4 regions of the Aeromonas molluscorum genome follow, and region 1 is predicted to be linked to each of the others. Evidence: predicted binding sites of a transcription regulator. Region 1 holds the regulator's gene; each other region holds the start of a gene.
What was found. The regulator sigma-54, encoded in region 1, starts transcription at its own class of promoters, with help from an activator protein. The targets are predictions, from matches to a motif close to TGGCACNGTTTTNGCTT.
Positions count from the first base shown of each region.

Region 2: the regulator sigma-54 is predicted to act here: its motif matches at 5,373-5,389, upstream of ACSMDR_RS06885 (CmpA/NrtA family ABC transporter substrate-binding protein).
Region 3: the regulator sigma-54 is predicted to act here: its motif matches at 5,522-5,538, upstream of ACSMDR_RS06900 (nitrate reductase).
Region 4: the regulator sigma-54 is predicted to act here: its motif matches at 2,441-2,457, upstream of flhA (flagellar biosynthesis protein FlhA).

Region 1 is NZ_JBPQCY010000001.1:2,002,707-2,010,284, forward strand. It holds gene ACSMDR_RS09895 (BglG family transcription antiterminator) at 1-21, shown strand, start outside; gene npr (PTS phosphocarrier protein NPr) at 37-309, opposite strand; gene rapZ (RNase adapter RapZ) at 329-1,195, opposite strand; gene ptsN (PTS IIA-like nitrogen regulatory protein PtsN) at 1,243-1,689, opposite strand; gene hpf (ribosome hibernation promoting factor) at 1,692-1,979, opposite strand; gene ACSMDR_RS09920 (RNA polymerase factor sigma-54) at 2,001-3,440, opposite strand; gene lptB (LPS export ABC transporter ATP-binding protein) at 3,506-4,231, opposite strand; gene lptA (lipopolysaccharide transport periplasmic protein LptA) at 4,235-4,759, opposite strand; gene lptC (LPS export ABC transporter periplasmic protein LptC) at 4,746-5,306, opposite strand; gene kdsC (3-deoxy-manno-octulosonate-8-phosphatase KdsC) at 5,306-5,860, opposite strand; gene ACSMDR_RS09945 (KpsF/GutQ family sugar-phosphate isomerase) at 5,860-6,855, opposite strand; gene mlaF (phospholipid ABC transporter ATP-binding protein MlaF) at 7,061-7,578, shown strand, end outside.
Region 2 is NZ_JBPQCY010000001.1:1,438,332-1,445,909, forward strand. It holds gene nirB (nitrite reductase large subunit NirB) at 1-1,887, opposite strand, end outside; gene ACSMDR_RS06875 (ABC transporter ATP-binding protein) at 1,953-2,774, opposite strand; gene ACSMDR_RS06880 (ABC transporter permease) at 2,800-3,732, opposite strand; gene ACSMDR_RS06885 (CmpA/NrtA family ABC transporter substrate-binding protein) at 3,754-5,139, opposite strand; gene ACSMDR_RS06890 (ANTAR domain-containing response regulator) at 5,525-6,106, opposite strand; gene cobA (uroporphyrinogen-III C-methyltransferase) at 6,218-7,003, opposite strand; gene ACSMDR_RS06900 (nitrate reductase) at 7,000-7,578, opposite strand, start outside.
Region 3 is NZ_JBPQCY010000001.1:1,446,017-1,453,594, reverse strand. It holds gene frsA (esterase FrsA) at 1-326, shown strand, start outside; gene crl (sigma factor-binding protein Crl) at 398-790, shown strand; gene proB (glutamate 5-kinase) at 880-1,983, shown strand; gene ACSMDR_RS06920 (glutamate-5-semialdehyde dehydrogenase) at 2,076-3,329, shown strand; gene ACSMDR_RS06915 (universal stress protein) at 3,459-3,884, opposite strand; gene ACSMDR_RS06910 (substrate-binding periplasmic protein) at 4,099-4,854, shown strand; gene ACSMDR_RS06905 (RNA methyltransferase) at 4,839-5,333, opposite strand; gene ACSMDR_RS06900 (nitrate reductase) at 5,643-7,578, shown strand, end outside.
Region 4 is NZ_JBPQCY010000002.1:1,229,339-1,236,916, forward strand. It holds gene fliR (flagellar biosynthetic protein FliR) at 15-812, shown strand; gene flhB (flagellar biosynthesis protein FlhB) at 869-1,999, shown strand; gene flhA (flagellar biosynthesis protein FlhA) at 2,495-4,597, shown strand; gene flhF (flagellar biosynthesis GTPase FlhF) at 4,614-6,059, shown strand; gene ACSMDR_RS16290 (MinD/ParA family protein) at 6,052-6,936, shown strand; gene ACSMDR_RS16295 (RNA polymerase sigma factor FliA) at 6,929-7,578, shown strand, end outside.

The DNA.
Region 1 (7,578 bases):
GCACGCACAGGTCCCCACTAGCTAAAGGGGGCAATCCTACTCCTCGTTGAAACCCGAGGTGAACAGCGCCACCACTGCGGCCAAGGCCGCCTCTTCCTGGGGCCCTTCGGCTTGCACTTCCACCTGCTTGCCCTGGGCAGAATCGAGCATCAGCATGCCGATGACGCTGTCGGCATCGGCCTCGACCCCCTCTTCGTTACGCAGCAGCACATGGGCATCGAAACCCTGTACCAGCTCGAACAGCATCATGGCCGGACGCGCATGCATGCCCAGCTTGTTCTTCACTTCTACCGAGGCGGAAACTGTCATCTGACCTCCCGTTGGGCCATCAATGTTGCGGGTCGCGCTTGTCCAGAGTGCGATGGCGGATCTGCACGTTCTTGCCGAGCCCCTCGAAGGTGCGGGCCAGCTGCTCGGCGATAAACACCGATCGGTGCTGACCACCGGTACAGCCAATGCCGACCGTGAGGTAGCTGCGGTTGTTGCGCTCCAGGGCTGGCAACCAGGTCGCCAGCATATTCTCTATCTGCAGGGTGAACTGCATCACATCCGGCTGGCTGGCCAGGTAGCGAGCCACCGGCTCATCCTTGCCGGTAAAAGGCTTGAGCTCGGGGATCCAGTGCGGGTTGGGCAGGAAGCGGGCATCGAACACGAAGTCGGCATCCTTGGGTATCCCGTATTTGAAGCCAAACGACTCGAACACCAGCACCAGCTCGTTCTCTTTCTTGCCAAGCACCCGGGTCTTGATGAGTTCACTCAGGTCATGAATGCTGAGCCCTGTGGTGTCGATGCGCAGATCGGCGCTGGCCGAGATCGGCGCCAGCAGGTGGGTCTCCTCACGGATCGCCTCGTCCAACGAGAGACTCTTGCGTGACAGCGGGTGCAGCCGGCGGCTTTCGCCGTAACGCTTGAGCAGGGTGCTGTTCTCCGCATCGAAGAAGAAGCTGCTGTACTGCACCCGACCATCATTGCGCACCTGCGCCAGTAGCGTATCGAGCCGCTCCGGATCGCTGGGCAAATTACGCACATCTATGCTGACCGCCAGCTTGTCGTACTGACTCTGTACCGAGACGATCAGCTGGGGTAACAAATTGACCGGCAGGTTGTCGACACAGTAATACCCGAGATCTTCCAGTACCCGCAGGGCGACTGTCTTGCCCGACCCGGATCGGCCACTGACTACGATGAGCTGCATCTTGCGCCCTCCCACAACAAGGAATGATTAGAGCTGAGTGATGCCCATCAGGCGGAGATCATGATCTGATAGAGATCATCATCGCTGCTGGCCTGGCGCAACTGGCGGCATACCGCCTTGTCACCAAGTTTGGATGCCATCAGGGAGAGAGTCTTGAGGTGCTGCTTGCACTCACTCTCCGGCACCAGCAAGGCAAAGAGCAGATCGACAGGCTGATTGTCGATGGAATCGAAGGGAATGGGGTCTGCGAAGGTCATCAGGACAGCCGTTGGCGGAAACTCGTCACCGATACGGCCGTGGGGAATGGCAATCCCGGCACCGATGCCGGTACTGCCCATCTTTTCGCGGGCAAGCAGACATTCGAACAGAGCCTGGCGTGAGGTCCCCAGCCGCTCGGCGGCCAGTTCGCTGATGATTTCCAGGGCGCGTTTCTTGCTGGTACAAGGGACCGCACTCTTGGTGCAGTCCCGACTCAGTATGTGTTCAAGTTGCATAGTTATTTTTGATTTAACTTGTCTTTGTGCTTGATGATCTGTCGATCAAGTTTGTCGAGCAGGGTATCGATCGCGGCATACATATCTGCATGCTGTGAGTTGGCGAACACTTCGCCCCCACTGACGTGTAGCTTGGCTTCGGCAATCTGGTTCAGTTTTTCTACGCTCAATACCACATGAACATTGTTGATCTGGTCAAAGTGACGCTCGAGTCTGGCAAACTTGGTATTCACATAATCACGTAGCGCTTCGGTGATCTCTACGTGGTGTCCGGTCAAGTTAATTTGCATAACGTCTTCCTTTTGTTTTGCCTAAACCAGGCATTTGCGCTGATTGGACGGTGGTATCAACAAGGATTCACGGTATTTGGCGATCGTGCGTCGTGCCACCATAATACCCTGTTCGGCCAACAAATCCGCGATCTTGCTATCACTTAACGGTTTCGCCGGGTTCTCCGCCGTCACCAGCTTCTTGATCAGGGCGCGAATTGCAGTCGATGAGCATTCACCTCCTCCTTCGGTATTGACGTGACTTGAGAAGAAATATTTCAGTTCGAAGATGCCGCGCGGGGTATGCATGTACTTCTGGGTCGTCACCCGGGAAATAGTCGATTCATGCATCTCGACCGCCTCGGCGATGTCGTTGAGCACCATGGGTTTCATGGCCTCTTCGCCATATTCAAAAAACCCCTGCTGCTGCTCCACTATGCAAGTGGCTACTTTCAGCAAAGTTTCATTGCGGCTCTCCAGACTCTTGATGAACCATTTTGCATCTTGCAGATGGGAGCGAATGAATTGGGTATCCTGGCTGGTACGCGCCTGGCGGGCCATGGCCGCATAGGTCTCATTGACCCGAATGCGCGGTGCAGAATCCGGATTGAGCTCCACCACCCAGCGATTCTGACGCTTGATGACAGACACATCCGGGATCACATATTGAGAGTCACTCTGCACTACCCTGTTGCCGGGCCTCGGCTCGAGCTGCTGAATAAGGTCGATGACCTCCTTGAGATCCCCCTCCTTGAGGCGGGTCTTGCGCGCCAGGGTGCGATAGTCACGATTGCCCAGCAAATCCATGTGCTCACCAATCACCTCCCGCGCCTCGGCCAGCCAGGGCAGATCTGGGCTGAATTGGCCAAGCTGGATCAACAGACACTCTTGCACAGAGCGCGCGGCGATACCGACCGGATCGAAATGCTGCACCCGCTTGAGCACGGCTTCAACCTCGTCGAGCTCTACTTCAACCTCTTCGCTGGTCACCGCCTGCCGAATATCCTCCAGGGTACTGGTCAGGTAACCGGACTCGTCAATGCCATCGATGATGGCCAGGGCGATGGCGGCATCAACATCGCTAAAAGGGGTGAGTCGCATCTGCCACAGCAGGTAATCTTGCAGGTTCTCGGTGGTTTCACCTTGGTATACGCTGTCTTCTCCCTCAAAGACAGGACCCGCACTCTGACCGGTACCGGCGGAGTAGACGTCATCCCAGCTGCTGTCGACCGGCAACTCATCGGGCATCTGTTCCTGGGCCATGGCATCGCTGCTGTCGAGCTGACTCTCGTCTTGCTTGACCTCTGCATGGGTCTCCTGCAGCTCGGCCTCTTCTTGCTCGAGCAGGGGGTTGTTGTCGAGGGCTTGCTGGATCTCCTGCTGAAGTTCCAATGTGGAGAGCTGGAGCAGACGAATCGCTTGTTGTAACTGTGGCGTCATGGTCAATTGCTGACCGAGGCGCAACTGGAGTGTCGGCTTCATCTACGTCGGGATATCCTTATATTCAGCGAGGCGGTCATCAGCAAGCAAAGGGCAATTTCCCCTTACTATAGACTGAATTGATCGCCCAAATAGACACGCTTGACCTGTTCATCGGCCAGGATCTCGGCAGGAGTGCCTTCCGCTATCATCTGGCCATGGCTGACGATATAGGCCTTCTCACATACGTCCAGCGTCTCTCGCACGTTGTGGTCCGTGATAAGCACACCCAAGCCCCGTTCCTTGAGGTGCTGGATGATCTTCTTGATGTCGATGACTGAGATGGGATCCACCCCGGCAAAGGGTTCATCCAGCAGGATGAAGCGCGGTTCGGCGGCCAGGGCGCGGGCGATCTCGACCCGGCGGCGCTCGCCACCGGACAAGCTCTGGCCCAGGTTGTCGCGAATGTGGGTGATGCTGAACTCTTCCAGCAGCTGCTCAACCTTGTCTTCGCGCTCCTCCCGACTCAACTCCTTGCGGGTCTGCATGACCCCCATGAGGTTGTCATAGACGGAGAGACGGCGAAAGATGGACGCTTCCTGAGGCAAATAGCCGATGCCATTGCGGGCACGGATATGCATGGGCTGCAGACTGATATCCTGCTCATCTATGGTGATGAGGCCCGCATCGCGCTGCACCAGGCCGACGATCATGTAAAAAGAGGTGGTTTTGCCCGCACCGTTAGGACCGAGCAGGCCCACTATTTGACCGGTACCAACTTCCAGGCTGACATCACTGACCACCATGCGCTTTTTGTAGCTCTTCTGCAGCCCTGCTGCTTTCAACACGGCCATGATTTATTTGTCCTGCTTCTTGTCGGCGGGCTTGTCGAAGTTCTCAACCTGGTCAGGCAGGAACACCGTCTTGACGCGATTGGTCTCACCCTTGCTCTCGGCAATCATCTTCTGCTTGACGATGTCGTAGCGGATGAGGTCCCCGTTGACCTGGCTGTCCTCCTGCTTGAGCTCGCCATTGCCAGTGATGGTCACCAGACGGTTTTTCAGCTCATAGCGAATGCTGTCACCGTGCGCATTGACCGGCTTGCCGTTGTCCAGGATCTGGAAGAAGGTGGCTGGCTTGCCATAGGCTGTCATCACCTCGGCCCCCCGCTCGCCGGAGCGGATCACCACGACCTTGTCGGCCTTAATCTTGATGGTGCCCTGGGTAATGATCACATCATCACTGAAGGTGACACGGTTGTCCTGCATCTCGGCGATCTGCTTGACTGCATCCACATACACCTTCTCGGCGAAGTCGGACTCTTTAGCATTGACGCCGCCACACAGCAGCAGCGCCAGGACGGCCAGGTTAACGTTTTTCATTGAAATAGATGGCATGACCTTGATCCAGTAATTCGAAATATTTGCGATCCAGATGGCCCTTCAGGCCCACGCCCTCGGTCTGGAACTCTTTGGCGACTATGTTGACCTGCCGATTACTTCTCACATCCTGAGTCACCAAGTCCAGCTCCAGATAGGGTGTATCCAGGGTGGAAATGAAGGAGGTAGGCAAGAGGCCATCGAGATGCACCTTGTCACGCAGTATCACGTTGTCGTCCGTGTTGAGCACTCCTGTCTCGGCGGTCACCTTCCACTCTTCCTTGCCCTTGTCATCGAACAGATAGACGATGGGCTTGTCGAACGTAGCCTGCTCGAGCAGCTGAAAATACTCTGCATAGACAGATTCCAGCCGCTCGCTGCGCTTGCCTGTCTCGTCGAAGCGGGTAGTCACCAGATCCTTGGCGATGAAGTCCGGCTGATAATGCTCTGTCTTGGTCGCGGCCGGCGGCGCCAGGGTGACGTCCCCCAGCTGCCAGATGGCCAAGGCAACCAGGAAGAGCACGGCGAACAGCAGGGTCTGGCGATTGATCATGCCGATACCTCAGCCAGCTCATCGGCATGGCCCTGAGCCTGCAAGATGAGATCGCACAGCTCGCGTACAGCTCCCATGCCGCCTCCCAAACGGGTGACGAGATCGGCGCGGGAGGTCACCAGCGGATGGGCATCGGCAACCGCAACCCCCAAACCACAAGCCTGCATCACGGGCAGATCTATGGTGTCATCCCCCATATAAGCTGCCTGGGTGGCATCCAGACCCAACTTGACCAGTAGGGCTTCAAAATGGGGCAGCTTCTGCTCCGCCCCCTGGACCAGATGCTTGACTCCGAGGCTCGCCATCCGGTTGCTGACGATCCGCGAGTTGCGGCCGGTGATGATGGCTATCTCAATCCCCGCCTTCATCAGGGCCTTCATGCCTGCTCCATCCCGGGTACAGAAGGTCTTGAGCTCTTCGCCATCATTGCCCATATAGATGAGGCCATTGGAGAGTACGCCATCCACATCGCACACCAGCAGGCGAATACGGGCAGCCTTCTCATACTGGCCTGCCGTCACTGGGCCATAGGGCGTCGCAATCTGTTGCATCAAATCACTCCCGCCTTAAGCAGATCGTGCATGTTAAAGGCACCGAGCGGTCGTTTGTCCGCATCAACTACCAACAAGCCATTGATTTTTTTGGTTTCCATCAGCTTTACCGCCTCGGCAGCCATCATCTCTGGTCTTACGGTAACACAGTTGGCTGTCATCACCTGCGCGATAGACGTGCTGTGGATATCCACCCGCAGATCCAGAATGCGGCGCAGGTCGCCATCGGTGAACAGGCCAGCCAGCAGACCATCGGCATCGACTACGGCCGTCATGCCGAGACCCTTGCCGCTCACCTCCAGCAAGGCCTGACTGATGGTGGCATCTATCCCCACCTGGGGCAACAGATCTCCGGCATGCATCAAATCGCCAACCCGCAGCAGCAGACGCTTGCCCAGGGATCCCCCCGGATGGGAGAGCGCGAAGTCATCGGCGGTGAACCCCCTGGCTTCAAGCAGGGCAACCGCCAGGGCATCCCCCATCACCAACGTAGCCGTGGTGCTGGAGGTGGGCGCCAGTCCCAGAGGACAGGCCTCCTGCTCGACCCTGACGCAGAGATGCACATTCGCCTCTTTGGCCATGGTAGAGGTCGGGTTGCCGGTCATGCAGATGAGCGGTATACCACGGCGCTTGAGTACCGGCAGCAGGGCCAGGATCTCGTCGCTCTCCCCTGAATTGGAGATGGCGATGATGAGATCTCCAGCCGAGATCATGCCAAGATCGCCATGACTGGCTTCACCGGGGTGCAAGAAGAAGGCGGGGGTGCCAGTGCTGGCAAGGGTGGCGGCAATCTTGTTGCCTATGTGGCCGGACTTGCCCATGCCAGTGACGACTATCTTGCCAGCGCAGCTCAGCATCAGCTGGCAGGCTCGCACGAACGTCTCATCCAGGTACTGATGCAAGCCCTCAATGGCTTGTTTCTCTATGTCCAGCACCGCTTTGGCACTGCGACGAAAATCGAACATTTCAGACAGGTTTTCAGGCTTGACAGACATATAGGGACAGCTCCGGGCCGAAATTAGCTGCGGGATTATAAAAAAGTCTGCCCAGATAAGCGAATCTGATGGTTTCTGGCGAACATGATGGGGAGTAAAGGCCGGAAACTGTCACCTACAAAGCGGGCCTGCCTGCTCAATAGTTGTTCCTTACTGTTGCTTAGACCTAGACTAGCCCATAAAATTCGCTCTTCATTTGCACCCGATGGACAATTGTTTGAACAACGATCTGATCACCATCTCCGATCTCAGCTTCAGTCACGGCGATCGCCTGCTCTACGACAACATCAGCCTCACCATCCCCCGTGGCAAGGTGACTGCTGTGATGGGGCCAAGCGGGATCGGCAAGACCACGCTGCTGCGGCTGATCGGCGGTCAACTCAAACCCGATGCCGGTACCATATTGTTTGACGGTGAGGATGTGCCCAGCCTGTCGCGCAGCCGCCTCTATACCCTGCGCAAGCGGATGAGCATGCTGTTCCAGAGTGGTGCCCTCTTTACCGGTATGACGGTGTTTGACAACGTGGCCTTCCCCCTGCGTGAGCACTCCGGATTGCCCGAGGAGCTGATCCACACCATCGCCATGATGAAGCTGGAAGCGGTCGGCCTGCGCGGTGCAGCATCCCTGATGCCTTCCCAGCTATCTGGCGGCATGGCCAGACGTGCGGCCCTGGCCAGAGCGATCGCCCTGGATCCGGACCTCATCATGTTCGATGAGCCCTT
Region 2 (7,578 bases), 560 kb from region 1:
CTCCGCCCAGATGTCCGGCAACTGATCGACCCTGGCACCGAACAAGTCGATGCGCTGGCCGCCGGTGATCTTGGTGTAGAGCCCGTATTTTCGGGCCACCTCGCCGATGGTGATGAGGCCGTCCGGGGTGATCTCGCCGCCGGGAATGCGCGGCACCACCGAGTAGGAGCCATCTCTTTGCAGGTTGGCCAAGAAGGCGTCGTTGGTATCTTGCAGTCCCCGATGGGGCTTCTCCAGCACGTGCTCGTTCCAGAGCGAGGCCAGAATGGAGGCCACGGTCGGCTTGCAGATATCGCAACCCAGCCCCTGACCATGACGATCCCGCAGGGCATCGAAGGTCTTGATCTCCCCCACGCGGGCCAGGTGGTAGAGCTGCTGACGGCTGTAGGCGAAGTGCTCGCACAGGCTGTGGTCGGCCTCCACCCCCAGCTCGGCCAAGGCCACGTCCACCACCTGCTTGAGCAAGTTGCTGCAACCGCCACAGCCGGTGCCCGCCTTGGTGCAGGACTTGATGGCGGCCACATCCTGATTGCCGGCCCGCACCGCCGCCACCACGGCCCCCTTGCTGACGTTATGGCAGGAGCAGAGGATGGCGCTGTCGGGCAGCACCATGGGCGCCGCCGCCTCGGCCCCCTCCCCCATCAACAGAGAGAGCACGGGTTCGGGCAGAGGCAGAGCGTTCTGGTAGTACTGGAGCAGCCGCTCATAATCACTACCATCGCCCACCAGGATGGCGCCGAGCAGCCGCTTGCCCTCGCCATCGGTCACCAGCTTCTTGTAGATGCCATTGACCCTGTCCAGCAGCAACAGCTCCTGAGCCCCTTCGCTGCTGCCATGGGCATCGCCGATGGAGCCCACATCCACCCCCATCAGCTTGAGCTTGGTGGACATGTCGGCGCCCTGGAAGCGGGTCTCACCGCCACAGAGGGTCGCCACGGCGGCGCGGGCCATCTGATAACCGGGGGCCACCAGTCCGTAGATGCGCCCCTGCCAGAGCGCACACTCACCGATGGCCAGGATGGCGGGATCCGAGCTGATGCAGCCCTCATCGATGCAGATACCCCCTCGCTCACCCACCCTCAGCCCCCCCTGACGGGCCAGGGAATCCGCCGGGCGTATCCCGGCCGAGAAGAGGATCACATCCGTCTCCAGATGCTGACCATCGGCGAAGCGCAGGCGATGCCGCGCCGTCTCACCATCCTCGATGGCCTCGGTGGCGGTGGCCGTATACACCTCGACCCCCAGCCCCTGGATCTTCTCCCTGAGCAGGGCGCCGCCGCTCTCATCGAGCTGAACCGGCATCAGTCGGGGAGCGAACTCCACCACCCGCGTCTTGAGCCCCAGCAATCGCAGGGCATTGGCCGCTTCCAAGCCGAGCAGGCCGCCGCCGATGACGACGCCAGTGCGGGCGGCGGCGCAGGCATCGCGGATCTCGTCCAGATCCCCCAGGGTGCGATAGATGAAACAGCCAGCCCGCTCATGACCGGGGATGGGCGGCACGAAGGGCACAGAGCCGGTGGCCAGTACCAGACGGTCATAGTCGAGGCGCTCCCCGGACTCGAGGCAGAGCTGGCGAGCGGCCCTGTCCAGGCTCTCGACCTTGGCACCGAGCCGCAAACTCACCCCTTGCTCGGCGTACCAGGCCGGGTCGGCGAGGCGCAACGCATCGGACGCCTTGCCGCCAAACACCTCGGAAAGATGCACCCTGTCATAGGCGGGATCGGGTTCGGCACCCAATACGGTGACCGTGAAGCTGGCCAGTCCATCTGCCGCCACCAGCTGTTCGATGAAGTGATGACCGACCATGCCATTGCCGACGACCAGCAGTTGCTGTTTCTCAACCACCTTGGGTTGTTCAGTGAAGTGATGGTCTATCTCACCAGCCATGCCATTGCCTATCACCACCAATTTTTGTTTATCCATCTCGTTCATCCTTGTTCGCGTGTCCCGATTCAGGCGGTGCGTCTGATGACGCCCCCGGTGGCCGTCTTGAGCTGTGTCACCTTGCGCTGCTTCTCGTAGAGGAAACGCAGCACCTGCTGGCGCAATTTGTGGTACGCCGGGTCGTCGGCCAGGGCCACCCTGTCCCTGGGTCTGGGCAAGTTGACCGCCAGAATTTCCCCCACGGTCGCCGCCGGGCCATTGGTCATCATGATGATGCGATCCGACAGCAACACCGCCTCGTCCACGTCATGGGTGATCATGATGACGGTGTTGCCCAGCTCGGCCTGGATGGCCATCAGCGCATCCTGCAGATGAGCCCGGGTCAGGGCGTCGAGGGCGCCGAAGGGTTCATCCATCAACAGCACCTTGGGGGAGAGCGACAGCGCCCGCGCGATGCCGACCCGCTGCTTCATGCCCCCCGAGATCTCATGGGGCATCTTGTGGCTGGCATGCTCCATCTGCACCAGGGAGAGGAAGTAGTGCACCTGTTCGGCCACCTCCTCGCGCCCCATTACCCGCCGCCTGACCGCCAGCTCAACGTTCTGATGAACACTGAGCCAGGGCAGCAGGGCGTGGTTCTGGAACACCATGGCCCGCTCGGGCCCTGGCCCATCCACCTCGCGGCCATCGAGGATGATGCCCCCCTGGCTCGGCTCCAGCAGCCCGGCCACCAGATTGAGTACAGTGCTCTTGCCACAGCCAGAGTGGCCTATCAGGGAGATGAACTCCCCCTTCTCTATCTTCAGGTTCACCCCGGTCAGGGCCTCGAAGACCCCATGCTCAGTGGTGAACGACATGCCGAGCTCACTCAAATCCAGATAGGTTTTCATCACGACTCCTTGCCCGTCAGGGCCATCAACGCAGCAGCTGCCGCTTGTCCCAGGACAACCACTGCTGCAGCGCCAACATCAGGCGATCCAGCGCGAAACCGATGAGACCTATGGTCACCACGGCCACCATGATCCGGGCCAGGGAGGCGGAACTGCCGCTCTGGAATTCGTCCCAGACGAACTTGCCGAGCCCCGGGTTCTGGGCCAGCATCTCGGCGGCAATCAACACCATCCAGGCGACGCCCAGGGAGAGGCGCATGCCGGTGAAGATCATCGGCAAGGCGCTGGGCAGCACTATCTTGGCGATATGCGTCAGGAAGGGCAGCCGCAGCACCCGGCTCACGTTATGGAGATCCGGGTCCACCGAGCTCACCCCGACCGAGGTGTTGAGCAGAGTCGGCCAGAGTGAACAGAGGGCCACGGTCAGCGCCGAGTTGACGAAGGATTTTGCCAGCCAGGGATCCGGGCTCACATAGACGGCACTCACCACCATGGTGATCAGCGGCAGCCAGGCCAGGGGGGAGACCGGCTTGAGCAGCTGGATCACCGGATTGGCGATGCGATAGAGCTGCGGGTGTATGCCAAGCACTATCCCCAGAGGGACGGCCAGCAGGGTCGCCAGCCCAAAGCCGGTGGCCACCGTCAGCAAGCTGGTGCCAATCTGGTCGAAGAAGGTCGCCCGCCCCGGGTAGGCTCTCACCTTGATGCTGGCAGCGGGATCCGCCGCCAGCCGCTCGGCATTGCGACTGGCCTGGCGGGCCAGGAAGCCGGATTCGCGCTCCCGCTCGGCCAGGTGCTCCTGGCCCAGTTGCCAGAGCTGGCTGGCGGTCGCCCCGGGGCCCGGCAAGGTACCCAAACTAGTCTTAACCTGACTGGCCCCCAGCTGCCAACAGAGCAGAAACAACACTATGCCGAAACAGGGGGCCAGCAGGCGCCCGATCGCTGTCGCTTTCATCATGAAGACTCCTTGTCCTTGGCTTCACTGCACCTGTTCATCGCCCTTGAGGCCGATGGCAAAGTGGTTCAGATAGTCATTGGGATGGCGACCGTCATAGACGATGCCGTCGATAAAACCTTGTTGCGGGCCGCGATAACCGCTCTCGGTCGCAAACGCCGGGAAATCCGCCGCCTTGAGCTTGCCCTCCTCGATGAGTGACAGCGCCGCCTGCTGGTACACCTCGGGCCGATAGACGGCGCGGGCAACCTGCTCGAACCAGGCATCGGATTGCGCCTGGGGGATCTGCCCCCAGCGGCGCATCTGGGTCAGGAACCAGATGGCATCGGAGTAGTAGGGGTAGGTGGCATGATGGCGAAAGAAGACATTGAAATCGGGCAGGCTGCGCACGTCGCCCTTGTTGTATTCGAAGCTGCCGGTCATGGCAGCGGCGATCACCCCTTCGTCCGCCCCCACGTAATCGGGGCGAGCCAGCAGCTTGGCCGCCGCCCGGCGATTGCCATTGTCGTTGGCATCGAGCCAGTGGGCGGCGCGGATCAGCGCCTTGACCAGACGGGCATGGGTATTGGGATAGCGTTCGGCCCAGGCCTCGGTGACGCCCAGCACCTTCTCGGGGTTGTTGCGCCAGATCTCAAGGTCGGTGATGACCGGGACTCCGATCCCCTTGGCGATCGCCTGCTGGTTCCAGGGCTCGCCCACGCTGTAACCCGAGATGGTGCCTGCCTCCAGGGTGGCGGGCATCTGGGGGGGCGGGGTGACCGAGAGCCGCACCTCCCCCTGACGCTGACCCGAGTCATCCCCCTTGAGCGGGGCATAGTAGCCAGGGTGTATGCCCCCTGCCGCCAACCAGTAGCGCAACTCGTAGTTGTGGGATGAGACGGGGAACACCATGCCGAAGTTGAAGGCCTTGCCCGACTGGCGGTACTGGTCCAGCACCGGCTTGAGGCTGCTGGCCGAGACGGGGCGCACCACCTGGCCATCGGCCTGCTTGGCCAGCTGAGGCAGCATGGCCTGCCACACCGAGTTGGCAACCGTGATGCCATTGCCATTGAGATCCATGGAGAAGGCGGTCACCAGCTCGGCCTGGGTGCCGATGCCGATGTGGGCTCCCAAGGGCTGGCCCGCCAGCATCTGGGCACCGTCGAGCTCGCCATCGATGACCCTGTCCAGCAGCACCTTCCAATTGGCCTGAGCCTCCAGGGTGACATAGAGGCCCTCGTCCTCGAAATAGCCCTGCTCATAGGCCACCGCCAGGGGCACCATGTCGGTCAACTTGATGAAGCCCAGCTTGAGCTCTTCCTTCTCGGGGGCTCCGATGCTGACCGTCTCAGACGCAGCCGTTACCGCCCCCAGGGCTGGCCAGGCCAACATGGCCAGCAGCGCACCTTTGCACATCATTCTTGGCTTCATAGTTACCTCTTCACTTCGCTTATCCGGGTCTGGCCATCACGCGCCGTTGCGTTGTTGCCATCCCCGTTTTGCCAAAAAAAAAGCCCCACCGACCTGATGGTCGATGGGGCCACATTGCCCAGTTTTCATGGTGCCAGCGTTCATGGTGCCAGCACTCATGATGATAACCCCGAAGGGCCTGGCACCTGTCCGCCCTTGGCGGCACCGGCTTGTTATTGCTCTCTCTATTAGCTATTCAGGATACGTGCCAACTTCTCACATGCCCTGTCTACCGGGTGAATGGGGCTGCGCGTCGGGCCAGGGTGCGCCAGCGCGGCGCATCTGCACCAAGTTGGCCACCCATCCCCCCTCACCTCGCTCAGGTCGCCTGAGTGACGCCCGCCTCTCAGGCGGGCAACGCCTGAAGCAGACGGCGGGCCAGTTCCGCCAGGCTGTGGTTCTGGGCCATGGCGGTGCTGCGCATCGCCTGGTAAGCCGCCTCCTCATCCAGCCCCTGGTGGCGCATCAAACGCCCCTTGGCCTGCTCGATAAGCCGTCGCTCTTCCAGCTTCACCTTCAATGCATCCTGAGCCTGCTGCTGTTGCTGCACCATGGCCAACTGGGCACGGGCCAGTCGCAGCCACTGCTCGACAGGTTCCCGCTCACCGCAACCATGGGGCACCACCAGGGCTCCCTGGGCCAGCAGCTCAGCCTGCTGTTGCGCCGTCAAGCGATCGCAAAACAGTATCCGGGGCAGTAATTGCCCCTGGGTCATGGCCAGCCTGATTTCGGCACTGAAGCGCCGACAACTGATCAGCAGCCCGTCCCCTTGTATCTTGCCGCCCAGCAACCCCCACTCATCCAGAATGCGGGGGCTGTGACCATAATGGCTGACCAGGATACCCAGCCGGTTGGCCTGTATCCTGTCATCGGCATGGATCAGCAGTATGGAGTGGCGCCCCTCAGAGTTACCGCCTTGATGTTGCATGCCTCACCTCTTGTCAGTTCAATCCATCGAACAGGCTCTCTTTGACGCAACATGGGGGCCAAGTGTTTGAATCTACCCCTAAATTATCCAGCTCTAGGTAGTAGGGGTAGATCAGGCGACCCGGCTCTCCAGGCCAATGAGCAGTTGATCCAGTTCATCACGCAGCGCCACCACCTCTCCCAGAATGATGAGCACTGGCGTCGCGCCCCGCAGGGCCTCTGCGGCCCGGGCCAGGCCACCGAGCTGGCAGCGGATCACCCGCTCATGCTCGCTGCACCCCGCCACGATCAGGGCCACCGGCAGCGCCCCATCGGCGCCCGCCCCCAGCAAGCCAGCCTCTATCTTGCCAGCCTGCTCCAGCCCCATGTAACAGACCAGGGTCTCGCCCTCTCCGACCAGGGTGCGCCAACCATTGAAGCTCTCTTCCCCCTGCAGATGGCCCGTCACGAGCGTCACCGATCGAGCCAGCCCCCGGTGGGTCAAGGGGATGGCCGTGCTGGCAGCGCAGCCGAGCGCCGCCGTGATCCCGGGCACCAGCTCGGCCCGAAAGCCGTGATGGGCCAGATAGAGGGCCTCCTCCCCTCCCCGGCCGAAGATGAGTGGATCCCCCCCCTTGAGCCGCACCACTCGCTTGCCGGTACGCGCCAGCGCCAGCAGCAGGGCATTGATCTCCTGCTGGCTCGGGCTGGGCTCGCCACAGCGCTTGCCCACATCGAAGCGGGCCGCACCGACCGGTATGATGGCGAGGATCTCGGCCCCCACCAGGCGGTCGTAAACCACGACCTCGGCCGCTTCGATGCGGCGCAAGGCCCTCAGGGTCAACAACTCGAGAGGGCCAGGGCCTGCCCCCACCAGACTGATGTGAACGGCGATCTGTTCCGGATAGTTTTTCATCATGCTGACTCCAGGAAGCGGTGTTGTATCAATAGCTTGTCAATCTCTGGCAGACAGGTACCGCAGTTGCTGCCGCACTGAAGCAGCCCCTGCAGCCCCGCCAATTCACTCACCCCCTGCTCGCGGATGGCGTTGACGATGCGCGCCTCCGTCACCCGGAAGCAGGAGCAGACGAGCCGGGAGTCACCGGCAAAGGCATCGCTCAGGGTCTGACTGAGGGCCCCCACCTGCAAAGGCAAGCCGAGCAGGCTCGCCAGCAACTCAACCTTCAGGGTCGGCCAACGCTCACCGACCAGCAGCAGGCTCTGGATCCGGCCCTGGGAGAGGGCAATGGCGAGCCAGCCCCCCTTGACGGGCAGGCGCAGCCAGTGCCCATCCAGGGCCAGTCGCTGCCAGCAATCACTCATCCCCTCAGACCAGGAGGCGAGCAACCAGCACTCCCCGCCCTCCAGAGGGCGGCGCGCCCACCAGTCCCCCCGCTCGGCAGGCGCCTGCTGGCCAAGCCAGACGCCCTGCCAATGGGTGGGTTGTTTGTTGAGCCTCACCCTGGCCTGTTTGAACATGGGCTGGCCGGAGAG
Region 3 (7,578 bases), 560 kb from region 1:
CGCTTTTTGCCAAGTGCCCGCGCATGATGCGTGATAGTCTGGCTAACAGGCTGGGTGCCAACGCCGCCGACTGGGAGCAGATCCGCACCAAGAGTCAGGTGTTTTCCCTGAAAAAACAGGGGTTGATGAGTACGCGGACCTCAGTCCCCATCCTCAGCATCGGTCACAAGCGAGACTTTATCTGTCCGGAGCAGGATGTCAGGGCACTGGCCGCTTGCAGCCGTAATGGCAAGGCGGTGGTGTTTGACAAACAGCCGTTGCGGGAGGTCTATGACAAGGCGCTTCACGAAACGGTAACTTGGCTCAAGCAACATCTATGTACTTGATTATCTTCTTTTTACGCTGTCACCATCATCGGTTGATGGGATGGCACTGCTTGTTCAACACGGAGGTTAACATGCCAGAAAGAGTCACCTATAAACGCCTGTTGCGGCAATTTGCCGCCATTGGCCCCTATTTGCGCGAAGATCTGTGCGAAGAGGGTCGCTACTACTTCGACTGCCTGTCGGTCTGCGTCAGCGCCAAGGCGGCGCCGGACAAGCGGGAGTTCTGGGGGTGGTGGCTGGTGCTGGAGCAAGATGATCACCACTTCCAGTACCACTATCAGCTCGGTTTCTACAATGGCGAGGGCAACTGGATAGACAAGCCGCTCCCCAAAAAGCATCAGGTAGAGGTAGACCGCTCCTTGCGACTCTTCTATCGGCTGCTCAATACCAAGCTGACGCAACTCGAGTGTCAGCTTGCCCCCGCGGAGCAGGTCACCCACGAGTTATCTGTCACCGCCGCCTGACCCGACTGCCCTGCGGGGGTTAATTGCCTTGCAGGGCAGCAGGGGCGTGGGTATAAAGGGAACCCCTATCTTTTTGCCTTATTGTCTCCATGGAAAACAAAACCATAGTCGTCAAGTTGGGCACCAGCGTGCTCACCGGGGGTTCTTCCCAGCTCAATCGTGCCCACATGGTCGAACTGGTTCGCCAGTGCGCCGCGTTGCACCGCCAGGGCCACCGGGTGGTATTGGTCAGTTCGGGGGCCATCGCCGCCGGTCGTGCCCACTTGGGTCACCCCCCCCTGGCCCCGACCCTGACCAACAAGCAGATGCTGGCGGCCGTGGGCCAGACCCAGTTGATCCGGGTCTGGCAGGATCTGTTCAACCTCTATGATCTGCATGTCGGCCAGATGCTGCTGACCCGCGCCGATCTGGAGGACAGGGAGCGTTATCTCAATGCGCGCGATACCCTGCGTACCCTGCTCGATCACCGCATCATCCCCATCATCAATGAGAACGATGCCGTTGCCACCGCCGAGATCAAGGTGGGGGACAACGATAATCTTTCCGCTCGCGCCGCTATTCTGGCCGATGCGGATCTGTTGATCCTGCTCACCGATCAGACCGGACTTTTCACCGCGGATCCGCGCACCAACCCGGATGCCCAGCTGATCGAGGAGGTGCAGACCATAGACGATACCCTGCGTAAATTGGCAGGAGGCAGCGTCAGTGGCCTGGGAACTGGCGGCATGGCGACCAAGTTGCAGGCGGCCGATGTGGCCCGCCGGGCCGGGGTCGATGTGGTGATCGCCACGGGGCAGGTGCCGGAAGTGGTGGGGCGTCTCGCCAATGGCGAGCGGATCGGCACCCGCTTCCCGGCCCTGGCTTCTCCCCTTGAGGGGCGCAAGAGCTGGATCCTGGCAGGCCCTCCGCCCCTTGGCGAGGTGCAGGTCGATCTCGGCGCCGTGGCCGCCATGCGCGACAAGGGCTCCAGCCTGTTGCCCAAGGGCATTACCGGGGTGAGGGGCATCTTCGTGCGTGGCGACGTGGTGCGGATCCTGGATCCTCATGGCAGCGAGCTGGCGCGCGGCATCTGCCGTTACAACCACGAGGAGCTGACACGGCTGCGCGGCGTTCACTCGGATCAAATCGAGACGCTGCTGGGCTACGGCTATGGCGCCGTGGCCATTCACCGCGACGATATGGTACTGCTGTAACCTCAAGGTAGGGCTATGACCCTGCGCGAGTACATGGTATTGCTGTTATCAAGTTGGCGGGTCAATCCCGCCAGTAATGAAAGGATCGAAAGATGAGTCTGGAGACATTGGGACAAGCGGCCCGCGGCGCCGCCTATCAGCTGGCGACCATCAGTACGGCCCAGAAGAATCAGGCACTGCTGGCCATCGCCTGCGAGCTGGAAGCCCGCCAGAGTACGATATTGGCCGCCAACGCCAAGGACATCGCTGCGGGCCGGGAGGCGGGCCTGTCCGAGGCCATGCTCGATCGGCTGCTGCTCACCCCTGAGCGGCTGGCAGGCATTGCCAATGACGTGCGCAAGGTAGTGAGCCTGGATGACCCGGTCGGCGCAGAGCTCGATAGCCGGATGCTGGAGAACGGCCTGCGCCTCTCCCGGCGCCGGGTGCCTATCGGCGTCATCGGCGTCATCTATGAGGCGCGCCCCAATGTCACCATCGACATAGCGGCCCTCTGCCTCAAGACCGGCAACGCCAGCATACTGCGCGGCGGGCGCGAGACCTTCCACTCTAACCTGGAGCTGGTCAAGGTGATCCAGGCCGCCCTGGCCAGTGCAGGGCTGCCCATTGCTGCGGTGCAGTACATCGACAACCCGGACCGCGCGCTGGTCGCCGAGCTGCTGCGCCTGGATCGCTACGTGGACATGATCATTCCCCGTGGTGGCGCCGGTCTGCACAAGATGTGCAAGGAGAACAGCTCCATTCCCGTCATCATCGGCGGTTTTGGGATAAGCCATGTGTTCGTGGATGCGAGTGCGGATCTGACCCGCTCCCTGGCCGTCATCGACAATGCCAAGGTGCAGCGCCCTTCGGCCTGCAACGCCCTCGATACCCTTTTGGTCCATGAGGCGATCGCCGCCGATTTGCTGCCCCAGCTGGTGCTGCGCATGAACGAACAAGGGGTGAGCCTGGTGGCCGATGCCACGGCCATGGGCTTGCTGGCCGATGCAGACGGTCTGCGCGAAGCCGGTGCCGAGGATTTTGATACCGAGTGGCTCAGTCTGACCTTGGGGGTCAAGGTGGTGGCGGACGTACACGAGGCGCTGGCACACATGCGCGAGCACAATGCCAGCCACTCGGATGCCATTCTCACCAATGATCTCTACAACGCCGAGTGCTTCATCAATGGTGCCGGCTCTGCCGCCGTTTACGTCAATGCCTCGACTCGCTTCACCGATGGGGCACAGTTTGGTCTGGGGGCCGAAGTCGCTGTCTCTACCCAGATGCTCCATGCCCGGGGCCCCATGGGGCTGGCCGAGCTGACCAGCTACAAGTGGGTGGGTCAGGCAGATTATCTCTCCCGTCCCTGAGCCTGCTGATGCGATGTCCTGGCCAATGAAATGCCGACCCCGGGGTCGGCATTTTTATTGCCGGAGAGGAGTGCTCTGGCAGTAGTGGCTAGCGCACGCTCATTAGCTTCATTAGCTTCATTAGCTTCATTAGCGTACTATCAACACGGGGCAGGGCGCGTGACGCACCACGGATTCCGCAACGCTGCCAACCAGCAGGTGGCTGAGGCCGGAGCGACCATGGCTGCCCATTACCACCAGGTCCACCTTGTCCTCCTTGGCCTGGGCGACGATTTCGTCGGCGGCGCGGCCAAAGCGCACGATGAAGTCGGCAGGGATCGGCAGCGTCTCGATGAGCCGCTGTATTTCTTCCTTGGCGTGACGCTCCATCTCGTGGGTGATCTCGATGGCGGTCATGTGCAGTATTTTGTAGCTGTCAAAGCCATGCAGCTGATCGACCACATGGATCAGCTTGAGGCTGGCATTGTGGCTCTTGGCCATGAAGACGGCATAGTCCAGTACGGGTTGGGACATCTGGGAGAAATCGACGGGACAGAGCAGGGTGCGGATAGACATGGAAGGCTCCTTACGCGAGTTGTCTATGGGGGTAAGCCGTACAAATGGGTTACCAATGAATCTCATTTACAGTTTTACCTACTTGCCGCGCAATAACTTGCGACTGGCTCGCAAATTTGAAAAATGGTCGCACGGCCTTGATCTGAATGGGCTGATCTTCAGGGTCAGCCGTGCATAATCAAAAGCATGGTGCCGGAAGGCGAGAGGAGAGGGAATGCAGATACTGATACGAGTCCTATTGATCTGCGGTTGCCTCTGCCCCCTGATGACTCGGGCTGAGGATCTCCCCGTCTATTGTGATGATTGGCCCGGCTTTTGCGAGGCGGATGGGGGGGGACTCTATCTGGATTTGGCACGGCACATCTATGAGCCGCTTGGTTATCGGGTTAAGCCACAATCCATGCCCTATAAGCGGGCGCTGGCCATGGTGGTCAAAGGAGGGCATGGCATCACCATGGGGGTCTATCTCAATGAGGTGGAAGGGGTGCGCTGGCCCCATTATCCGGACGGTGCCGACGATGTGACCGTCTTCATGCTCGACAAGTGGCGGGCGAGCTGGCAGGGGGAGCAAAGCCTGGCCCAGCAGCGGGTGCTCTGGCAGCGGGGTTGGGCCTTTGACAAGTACATCAAGGTGCCGATGCGCTGGCATGAAGTGAACAGCCATGAAGATGCCATGGCACTGCTGCCCAAGGAGCGACACCGTTATTACCTGAGTGCCGGGGTGCTCTATGCCAATGACCCGCTGCCGCCCCACATCAGCCGGGTCTTCCTGCGCTGGTTGCCAAGTTACCCCATCTTTGCGCGCAGCGACGCCGGGCTCAAGTTGCAGCAAGAGTGGGATAGAGGCATAGCTCGCCTCATTGACAGCGGCGAGTTGACCCGGATCTACCGGGAGAATCGCTTGCTCGACTACTACCGCGATTTTTTACGGGGGCTCAAGCAGGAGCGGCGGGCTCAGTCTGCCCGATAAGCCTTGGCCAGCCGGTCATAGAGGATGACGTTAACGGTGGCGGCCAGGTTCATGCAGCCGTGGGTCGGGATATAGACTACCCGCTTGACCCCGGAAAACAGCGCCGGTTCCAGGGTGCCATCCTCGGGGCCGAAGATGTAAAAAGCCCGGGCCGGATGGTCGAACTCCGGCAAAGGGGTAGCCCCCTCAATCAAATCCACCAATACCGGCTCGCAGCCAGCAGGCATCACGCTGAGCAAGTCATCCACGCCGAGCAAGGGGATCTTGTCCACCATCTGCTTGGTGTCGGTGGCAAACCGGCGCGCCAGTTCGAAGCGGCTGCCGGTATAGCACACCTCGTCGGCCCCATAGCAGCCTGCGGCCCGCATCACGGCCCCCACATTGCTCGGTGATTTTGGATTGACCAGGCCCAGGCCGACGTAGTCGCAGTTCGCGTCCCTTGCAGGCTCGACGCCTTCGTTATTGTTCTGTTCACTCATCTCGCTCTCCTGGTTTGCGGCGCCATTATAAAGGGCCATGCCCCGTTCTGCCCAGCCCACAGCTCTTGCTGCCTTGGCAACCCTGTCGGACCTTGCTCGTCTGTCCAGGCTGGGGCAGTTGCACCGAGTTGGGGAGCCATGAGGGAGGACGAGGGTCCACCGTTGGCGCTGGCAGGCGTCCGGCAGGCTGGCAAGCTCTTTGCATTATCTTGTGCTGATAGACCACCAACAATATCAATGACAGGACAGAGGCGTCCGTTCCCTTCGATGGGGCGGACGCCTTTTTATTGCGGGCAGGCAGGAGGAAGGATGAAGACCACATGTGCATATTGCGGTGTTGGCTGTGGCATCAGCGTCACGCAGCAGGCGGGCGAGTGGCAGCTCGAGGGGGACAGCGCTCATCCGGCCAATGGCGGCGCACTCTGCGTCAAGGGGGCCAGCCTGCTGGAGACCCTGGCCTTTCCCCAGCGTCTGCTCTACCCCCGCCATCAGGGCCAGCGCATCAGCTGGGACGAGGCACTCAGTATGATGTCGGCCCAGTTCAGCCGGATCATGGCGGAATCCGGCCCCGAGGCGATCGGCATCTACCTCTCCGGGCAGCTCACCACGGAAGATTACTATGTGGCCAACAAGCTGATGAAGGGCTACATCGGTAGCGCCAATGTCGACACCAACTCCCGGCTCTGCATGTCCTCGGCCGTGGTGGCCCAGCAGCGGGCGTTCGGGGAGGATCTGGTCCCGGCCTGCTATGAGGATCTGGAGCTGGCGGATCTCATCATCATCACCGGGGCCAACACGGCCTGGACACACCCGGTACTGTTTCGCCGCATCCAACAGGCGCGCAGCCGCCGTCCCGAACTCAAGCTGGTGGTGATGGATCCCCGCCGCACCATGACGGCGGAGCAGGCCGACTTGCATCTGGCCCTGCGTCCCGGCACCGATGTGGCGCTCTGGAACGGCTTGGGCCGCTACCTGCTCGATCACGACATCTGGGACCGAGATTATGTGGCGGCCCATGTCAGCGGCATCTCGGCCCTGGCCCGGGAGCTGGACGATCCCGCCTGGATGCCGGAGGCGGTGGCCCAGCATTGCGATCTGGCCCTCTCCGATCTGCTCGGTTTCTACCAGTTGTTCGCCCGCCACCCGCGCACCCTCAGCCTCTACTGCCAGGGCATCAATCAGTCCAATCAGGGGACGGACAAGGCCAATGCCATCATCAATGCGCATCTGCTGACCGGCCGGATAGGCAAGCCCGGTACCTCCCCCTTCTCCCTCACGGGGCAACCCAATGCCATGGGCGGGCGCGAGGTGGGCGGGCTGGCCAGTCAGTTGGCCGCACACATGGGCTTTAGCGACGCAGAGCGCGATCGCCTGCAGCGATTCTGGGGCAGCCCACGGATGGTGACGGGGCCTGGCCACAAGGCCGTCGAGTTGTTCGAGGCGGTGCACAGTGGTCAGATCCGCGCACTCTGGGTGCTGGGCAGCAACCCGGCAGCTTCCCTGCCAGATGGCGACCGGGTGCGGGAGTCCCTGGCGCGCTGCGAGTTTCTGGTGGTCTCCGATCTGACGGCGCAGACCGACACGGCGCGCCATGCCAATCTGCTGTTGCCCGCCCTTGGCTGGGGTGAGAAGAGCGGCACCGTCACCAACTCGGAGCGCTGCATCAGCCGCCAGCGCCCCTTCCTGCCGGCTCCCGGTGAAGCGCGTCCCGACTGGTGGGCCCTGGCCAGCCTCGGCCAGCGTCTCGGCTTTGGGGAGGCGTTCGCCTTCGCCGATGAGCATGCCATTTTCAGCGAACATGCCGCCCTCTCCGGCTTTGAAAACCGCGGGGAGCGCCAGTTCGACATCTCGGGGCTGGCCGGGCTGACCCCAGCCCAGTTCGAGGCGCTTGCTCCCCTGCGCTGGCCGGTCAATGAGGCTCATCCCCAGGGGTGCGACCGGTTGTTCGAAGATGGTCGCTTCCCTACCCCGGATGGCAAGGCCCGCTTGTTACCCCTGAAGCAACAGGCCCCCGCACTGGAGCCGCTGCCACCGGGAGCAGGGCTGCCCTTGCTGCTCAACTCGGGCAGGTTGCGGGATCAGTGGCACACCATGACCCGCAGCGGCCATGTACCTCGCCTGCTGGAGGCCGAACCCTGGCCCCGGGTCATGGTGGGACCGGCCAGCCTGCTCAGCCTGGGGCTGAATGCCGGGGACCTGGTCAGCCTGGACAATGGCCGGGGTCAGGTGCGGGTGCAGGTGGGAC
Region 4 (7,578 bases), on a different contig from region 1:
CCGGGGCGAGCATCGTGACCTTCTCCAGCCAGCTCATTCTGGAGTGGCTCGCCGCCGTGCTCTGGCCGCTGGCCCGGGTCAGCAGCCTGCTGATGGTGATGGCGGTGTTCGGCAGCAAGCTGGCCCCCATGAATGTGCGCATGGGGCTCTCGTTGGCCATCACCTTCCTGATCGTTCCCCTGTTGCCGCCCATGCCCGCTGTCGAGCTCTTCTCCCTCGGCAGTTTTCTCATTCTCGGCCAGCAGATCCTGATAGGCGCAGCCCTCGGCCTGATGACCCAGTTTCTGATGGAGAGCTTCGTGCTGGCCGGTCAGGTCATCTCGATGCAGACCAGCCTGGGTTTTGCCTCCCTGGTGGATCCCATGAACGGCCAGTCCGCCCCCGTGGTGGGCCAGTTCTACCTGATGCTGGCGACCCTGGTGTTCCTCGCCCTCGACGGTCACCTCATCATGCTGCGGATGGTTATCTTGAGTTTCGATACCCTGCCGGTGGGCACAGTGGGCCTCTCGGTTGCGTCTTTGCGTACTCTGGCTGGCTTTATAGGCGTCATGTTCCAGGCCGCCCTGGTGATGTCCCTCTCCGCCATCGTCGCCTTGCTGCTCATCAATTTTGCGTTCGGGGTCATGACCCGGGCCGCTCCCCAGCTCAACATCTTCAGCATCGGTTTTGCGGTCAGCATGATGTCGGGGCTCTTCATTCTCTGGTTGACCATAGGTGGCTTCCTCGGCCACTTCGATGCCCTCTGGGAACGGGTGCAGGAGACGAGCTGCCAGCTCATCGATACCCAGTGTCTGGGAGGTGCCCATGGTTGATGGGGCCTGGTTGAGCGGGGGCAACCTGCCCCTGGGTTTCTGCGGAGCTGGCCCCCATGGCTGATTCCGATCAGGAACGCAGTGAACAGGCGACCGGCAAGCGATTACAGCAAGCCCGTGAGAAGGGGCAGATCGCCCGGTCCAAAGAGTTGGGAACCGCCAGCGTGCTGCTGGCCGCCGTGTTCGGCCTGCTGATGGTCAAGGAGCGCCTGGCCACCGCCATGCTCAAGGTGATGACCATGGGGTTCACCCTGGAGCGGGAGCAGGCATTCGATCCCAATGCCATGGGGGCCATGGTGCCCATCCTGATCGGCGAGGTGGTGGCACCCCTGGGGCTGCTGTTCGCCTTTGTGGCGCTGGCGGCCTTCGTCGGCAATACCCTGCTCGGTGGACTCAACTTTTCTGCCGAGGCCATGATGCCCAAGTGGAGCAAGCTCAGCCCCCTTGCCGGCCTCAAGCGTATGTTCGGGGTGCAATCCTGGGTGGAGCTGGTCAAGTCCATCGCCAAGGTGCTCTTCATCAGCCTGTTTGCCTGGTGGACCTTGTCGAGTCAGTTCAGCCACCTGCTCAATCTCTCTCTGGAAGCCTTTCCTGGCGGCATCATCGATGCCCTCGAGCTGTTTCTGTGGATGCTGATCATTCTGTGTTGCGCCTTGCTGCCCATCGTTGCCATCGATATTCCCTTCCAGAGCTGGAACCATGCCCGTCAGCTCAAGATGACCAAGCAGGAGGTCAAGGACGAGTACAAGGATTCCGAGGGCAAGCCCGAGGTCAAGGGTCGTATCCGCCGCTTGCAGATGGAGATGGCGGCGCGGCGCATGATGGGGGACGTGCCCAAGGCCGACGTCATCATCACCAACCCGACCCACTACTCGGTGGCGTTGCAATATGATCAGAGCAAGCCGGGGGCTGCGCCCAAGGTGCTGGCCAAGGGGGTGGACGATATAGCGCTCAAGATCCGCGAGATAGGCCGCGAATATGAGATCCCCATACTGCCATCCCCGGCGCTGACCCGCGCCATCTACCACAGTGCCGAGATAGGTCAGGAGATCCCAGAGGGGCTGTTTGCCGCCGTGGCCCAGGTGCTTGCCTATGTCTATCAGCTCAAGAAATTCCGCCGTGGCCGGGGCCGCCGCCCGCAGCCTCTTGGCAAGGATCTGCCAATACCCAGCGAATACCGCAAATAACATGGGGTACTTGATGACGGCACTCGCCGCTTTTTGGAACGGATCTGTCTCTCTTCCCAACGAATACCGCAAATAACATGGGGTACTTGATGACGGCACTCGCCGCTTTTTGGAACGGATCTGTCTCTCTTCCCAACGAATACCGCAAATAACATGGGGTACTTGATGACGGCACTCGCCGCTTTTTGGAACGGGTCTGTCTCTCTTCCCAACGAATATCGCAAATAACATGGGTACTTGATGACGGCACTTGCCGCTTTTTGGAACGGATCTGTCTATATCCCCACCGCATGCCGCAAATAACGCGGGCATATGACGGCAATTCAGATGTCCTCACCCGCAATCCATGGCCTGGTTCTCTCTATTTCTAGCGAAAATCGAAAATGACAAACTTCTGACGCAGTCAAAATAAAATCATTTAAAATCAACAAATTGCTTTATTGGCTCGATGTTTGCTTTAATCTGCCCATCTGGGATAAAGAACTGAGAGTCGTCATGACAGTGCGGGCATCATTGGGCCGGTTGAAAGAGTACCGCGGACTACTGAGCAAGGGCTTGGGTACACCGCTGCTGGTGTTAGCCTCCCTCGGCATGGTGGTGCTGCCCATACCGCCGCTGATGCTGGACACCCTGTTCTCCTTCAACATTGCCCTCTCCATCGTGGTTCTGCTGGTGGCCGTCTACACCCGCCGCCCCCTCGAATTCGCCGCCTTCCCAACGGTGCTTTTGATAGCGACCTTGCTGCGTCTGGCGCTCAACGTCGCCTCGACCCGGGTGGTACTGCTTGAAGGCCATAATGGTGGCGACGCCGCGGGTCATGTGATCGAGGCGTTCGGCAATGTGGTGATCGGCGGCAACTATGCGGTCGGCATCATCGTTTTCCTCATTCTGGTCATCATCAACTTCGTGGTGGTTACCAAGGGGGCAGGACGGATCTCGGAAGTCAGCGCCCGCTTCACGCTCGATGCCATGCCCGGCAAGCAGATGGCGATAGATGCCGATCTCAATGCGGGTCTCATCAATCAGGAAGATGCTCGCAAACGCCGCGCCGAGGTGACTCAGGAGGCGGATTTCTACGGCTCGATGGACGGAGCCTCCAAATTCGTCAAGGGGGATGCCATCGCCGGCATCATGATCCTCTTCATCAACATCATCGGTGGTTTCATCATCGGCATGATGCAGCACGATCTCAGCTTCGGCGAGGCGGCTGAAATTTATACTCTGCTTGCCATAGGTGACGGTCTGGTTGCCCAGATCCCCTCACTGCTGCTCTCCATTGCCGCCGCCATCATAGTGACGCGTCAGAACACGGATCAGGACATGGGTACTGCCATGCTGAGCCAGCTGTTCGACAACCCCAAGGCCTTGGTCATCTCCGCCAGCATCTTGCTGATGATGGGGTTGGTGCCGGGCATGCCGCACCTTGCCTTCCTGAGTCTTGGTGGTGGTGCGGCGCTTGGCGCCTGGTGGTTGTTGCGCCGCGAGAAGCAGAACAAGGCGAAGGCGGCGAGCGGTGAATTGCTGCCGGCCAATGGCGATGCACCGATCGAGCAGAAAGACCTGAGCTGGGATGACGTCATGCCGGTGGACATCATCGGACTCGAGGTTGGCTATCAGCTGATCCCCCTGGTGGACAAGAGCCAGGGTGGCGAGCTGCTCAACCGGATCAAGGGGGTGCGCAAGAAGCTCTCCCAGGAGCTCGGTTTTCTGGTACCGGCTGTGCATATCCGCGACAACCTGGATCTCGCACCGAATCAGTACCGCATTACCCTGATGGGGGTGAGTACGGGGGAGGCGAATGTCTACCACGACAAGGAGATGGCCATCAACCCAGGCCAGGTGTTCGGCCAGATCCAGGGGATCCCGACCCAGGATCCCGCCTTCGGGCTTGAGGCGGTCTGGGTCGCCAAGGATCAGGTCTCCCAGGCGCAGACTCTAGGCTATACGGTGGTGGATGCCGCCACCGTAGTGGCAACTCACATGAGCCAGATCCTCTCCAACCAGGCGGCGCTGCTGCTTGGCCACGATGAAGTACAGCAACTGCTCGACATGATAGGAAGGCACCAGAGCAAGTTGGTGGAAGGGCTGGTTCCCGAGGTGATCAGCATGGGTAACCTGGTCAAGGTGCTGCAGAATCTCCTCAATGAAGGCGTGCCTATTCGTGACATGCGCACCATACTGCAGACCCTGGTGGAATATGGTCCCCGCAGCCCGGATCCCGAGGTGCTGACCGCGGCCTGCCGTATCGCCCTGCGCCGGTTGATCGTGCAGGAGATCGCGGGCCCGGACCCCGAGTTGCCGGTCATTACATTGGCGCCAGAGTTGGAACGTATATTGCATCAATCATTGCAGGCGGGTGGTGGCGAAGGGGCCGGTATAGAGCCGGGCCTGGCGGAGCGGATGCAACGCTCTCTGCTTGAGGCCACCCAGCGACAAGAGTTGGAAGGTCAACCGGCGGTGCTTCTGACATCGGGGATTTTACGCAATACCCTGGCCAAGTTTGTCAAGAATGCCATTCCAGGATTGCGTGTCCTGTCTTATCAGGAAGTGCCGGATGACAAGCAGATCCGTATTGTCAGCGCGGTAGGGCAGAACTAGTTAGCGGAGATGACGGGTGAAGATTAAGCGGTTTTTTGCCAAGGATATGCGCACGGCCCTGGCCGAAGTCAAAGAGACTCTCGGGCCGGACGCCGTCATCATGTCCAACAAAAAGGTCACCGGCGGAGTCGAGATCGTTGCCGCGATAGACTATCAGTCTCAGGTCAGCATCCCGAGGGATCTGCCGGTTCGCCGTCAGTTGCACGAAGAGAGTGTCAATATTTCGTCTGCGGCGCGTCAGGCCGTGCGCCCGACCAGCCAGCTTTCCGGCGCAGCCCTGGCCCAGGAGCCGGGCAAAGGCGGGCAGAGCAGGAACGAGCAGTATGCCGATACCCTGGCTGCCCTGTTGGCACGCCAGCAGCAGCTGACCCCCGGCCAGAGCGGACTGGGCGCGGGGCGCGGGGCCTCTCAACCGGCACAGGCGCCACGTACCTTGGCCGAACAGAGCAACTGGACGGCCCCGGAAGCCGCCAAGCCCAAAGCGCGCCCTGCTGCCCAGCGTGCGCCGCAACCGGCCCAGCGCGACCAGGAGATGGAGGGCATGCGTCATGAGATGGCTTCCATTCGCAAGCTGCTCGAACACCAGATCTCCGGTCTGATGTGGCAGGAAGTGGAGCGCCGTGAGCCGATGCGAGCCTTGCTCATCAAGGAGCTCAAGAAGATTGGCTTCGATGATGCTTTTGCCGATCAGCTGGCAGGTCTCATACCGGAAGATGTCTCTGTGCATCAGGCACTGGCCCAGTTGGCCGAGGTGTTGACGGCACAGCTCAAGGTGAGCGAGGACGACATCTTGCGTCAAGGGGGCGCCGTTGCGCTGCTGGGACCGACCGGGGTGGGCAAGACCACTACCATCGCCAAGTTGGCGGCCCGTTTTGCCATGAAGTATGGCGCCGAGCAGGTAGCCTTGATCACCACGGACAACTATCGGATCGGTGCCCACGAGCAGTTGCAAACCTATGGGCGTATTATGGGGTGTCCGGTGCGTCAGGTACGGGACGCGGAAGAGCTGTCGGCCGCCCTTTATCAGTTCCGCCACCGTCGATTGGTGTTGATTGACACCGCTGGCATGGGGCAACGGGATATCAGGCTCACCGAGCAGCTCGACACCCTGGTCAAGAGCTCAAAGGTGCAGATCCGCAGTTATCTGGTGATGTCGGCGACTTCCCAGCGTCGGGTCATGCAAGAGGCCATGGATCACTTTCGCCGCATACCGCTCTCCGGCTGCATTCTTACCAAGCTGGATGAGAGTCTCAATCTGGGGGAAGTGATTAACGTGTGCATCCAGAATGCGCTGCCCATCAGTTACATCACCGATGGCCAGCGGGTTCCGGAAGATATTCAAATTGCCAACGCAGCCCAGCTCGTCGGCGCGGCCATGGGGTCGCTGGACCGGCAGAGTGAAGAGCCCTATTTCTGGGGTGCGGGTTTTGGCGAGGGCGAGGATTCAGAATCTTATGAGTAACATACCTATGGATCAGGCGAGTGGTCTGCGCAAAATGCGTACAAATAATCGAGTGAAAGTGATCGCTGTCTCCGGTGGTAAGGGGGGCGTCGGCAAGACCAACGTCACCCTGAACGTGGCCGGTGCCATGGCGGCGCAAGGCAAGCGGGTGATGGTGCTGGATGCCGACCTGGGGCTGGCCAACGTGGACGTCATGCTGGGGCTGCGGGTACATCGCAACCTCTCCCACGTGTTGGCGGGAGAGTGCACCCTGGACGACATCATCGTCGAGGGTCCCTACGGCATGATGATAGTGCCGGCCACCTCGGGTACCCAGTCGATGGTTGAGCTCTCACCAGCCCAGCACGTGGGGCTCATCCGCGCGTTCAGCGAGATGAAGACTCAGGTCGACATACTGCTGGTGGATACCGCCGCCGGTATCTCCGACATGGTGTTGAGCTTCACCCGTGCCGCCCAGGACATCATGATAGTGGTGTGCGACGAGCCGACCTCCATCACGGATGCTTATGCCCTCATCAAGATCCTCTCCAAGGACCATGGGGTCTTCCGCTTCAAGGTGGTGGCGAACATGGTGCGCTCCCTGCGTGAAGGACAGGAGCTTTATGCCAAACTGACCCGGGTGACCGATCGCTTCCTTGATACCTCCCTGGAATTGGTCGCTTGTGTTCCCTATGACACCAACTTGCGGGCCGCGGTACGCAAGCAGAAGTTGATCATTGAAGCCTTCCCCAAGTCGCCGGCTGCATTGGCATTCCGCGCCTTGGGCAACAAGGCTGCCAGTTGGCCCATCCCGCATCAGCCCGGTGGTCACCTGGAGTTCTTCCTGGAAAATCTGCTGCAAAAACCGGCAATCACAGAGGAAGGTGCTCGTGAATAAAGCCCAAGCGTACTTGCGTCATCAGGATTCCTATGTGCTGGTGGAGCGCCACGCTCCGTTGGTGAAACGGATCGCCCAGCATCTGTTGGCTCGTCTGCCGAGCAGTGTCTTGCTGGATGACCTGATCCAGGCAGGTATGATTGGGCTGCTCGAAGCCTCCCGCAACTTTGACGGTAGCAAGGGTGCGAGTTTCGAGACCTATGCTGGCATCCGCATTCGCGGCTCCATGCTCGACGAGATCCGCCGTGGTGACTGGGTGCCCCGTTCGGTACACCGCAACAGTCGCACCATAGCGGATGCCATAGAGAACGTGGAACAGGCCCATGGCCGTGATGCCCGCGACACCGAGGTTGCCGCCTATATGGGGGTTGGCCTTGGCGAATATCACACCATGTTGCAGGATGTCTCCTGTGGCAAGATCATCGGCATCGAGGATCTTGGGATCAGCGAGGATGTGATTGGTGGGCCCGATACGGGTAATAACCTGGGCTTTGACGAACTGGCGGCCGAGCGCTTCCAGAGCGCCCTGGCCGAGAACATAGGCCGTTTGCCGGAGCGGGAAGCCCTGGTGCTTTCCCTCTACTACGACGAAGAGTTGAATCTGCGCGAAATTGGCGAAGTATTGAACGTAAGTGAGTCTCG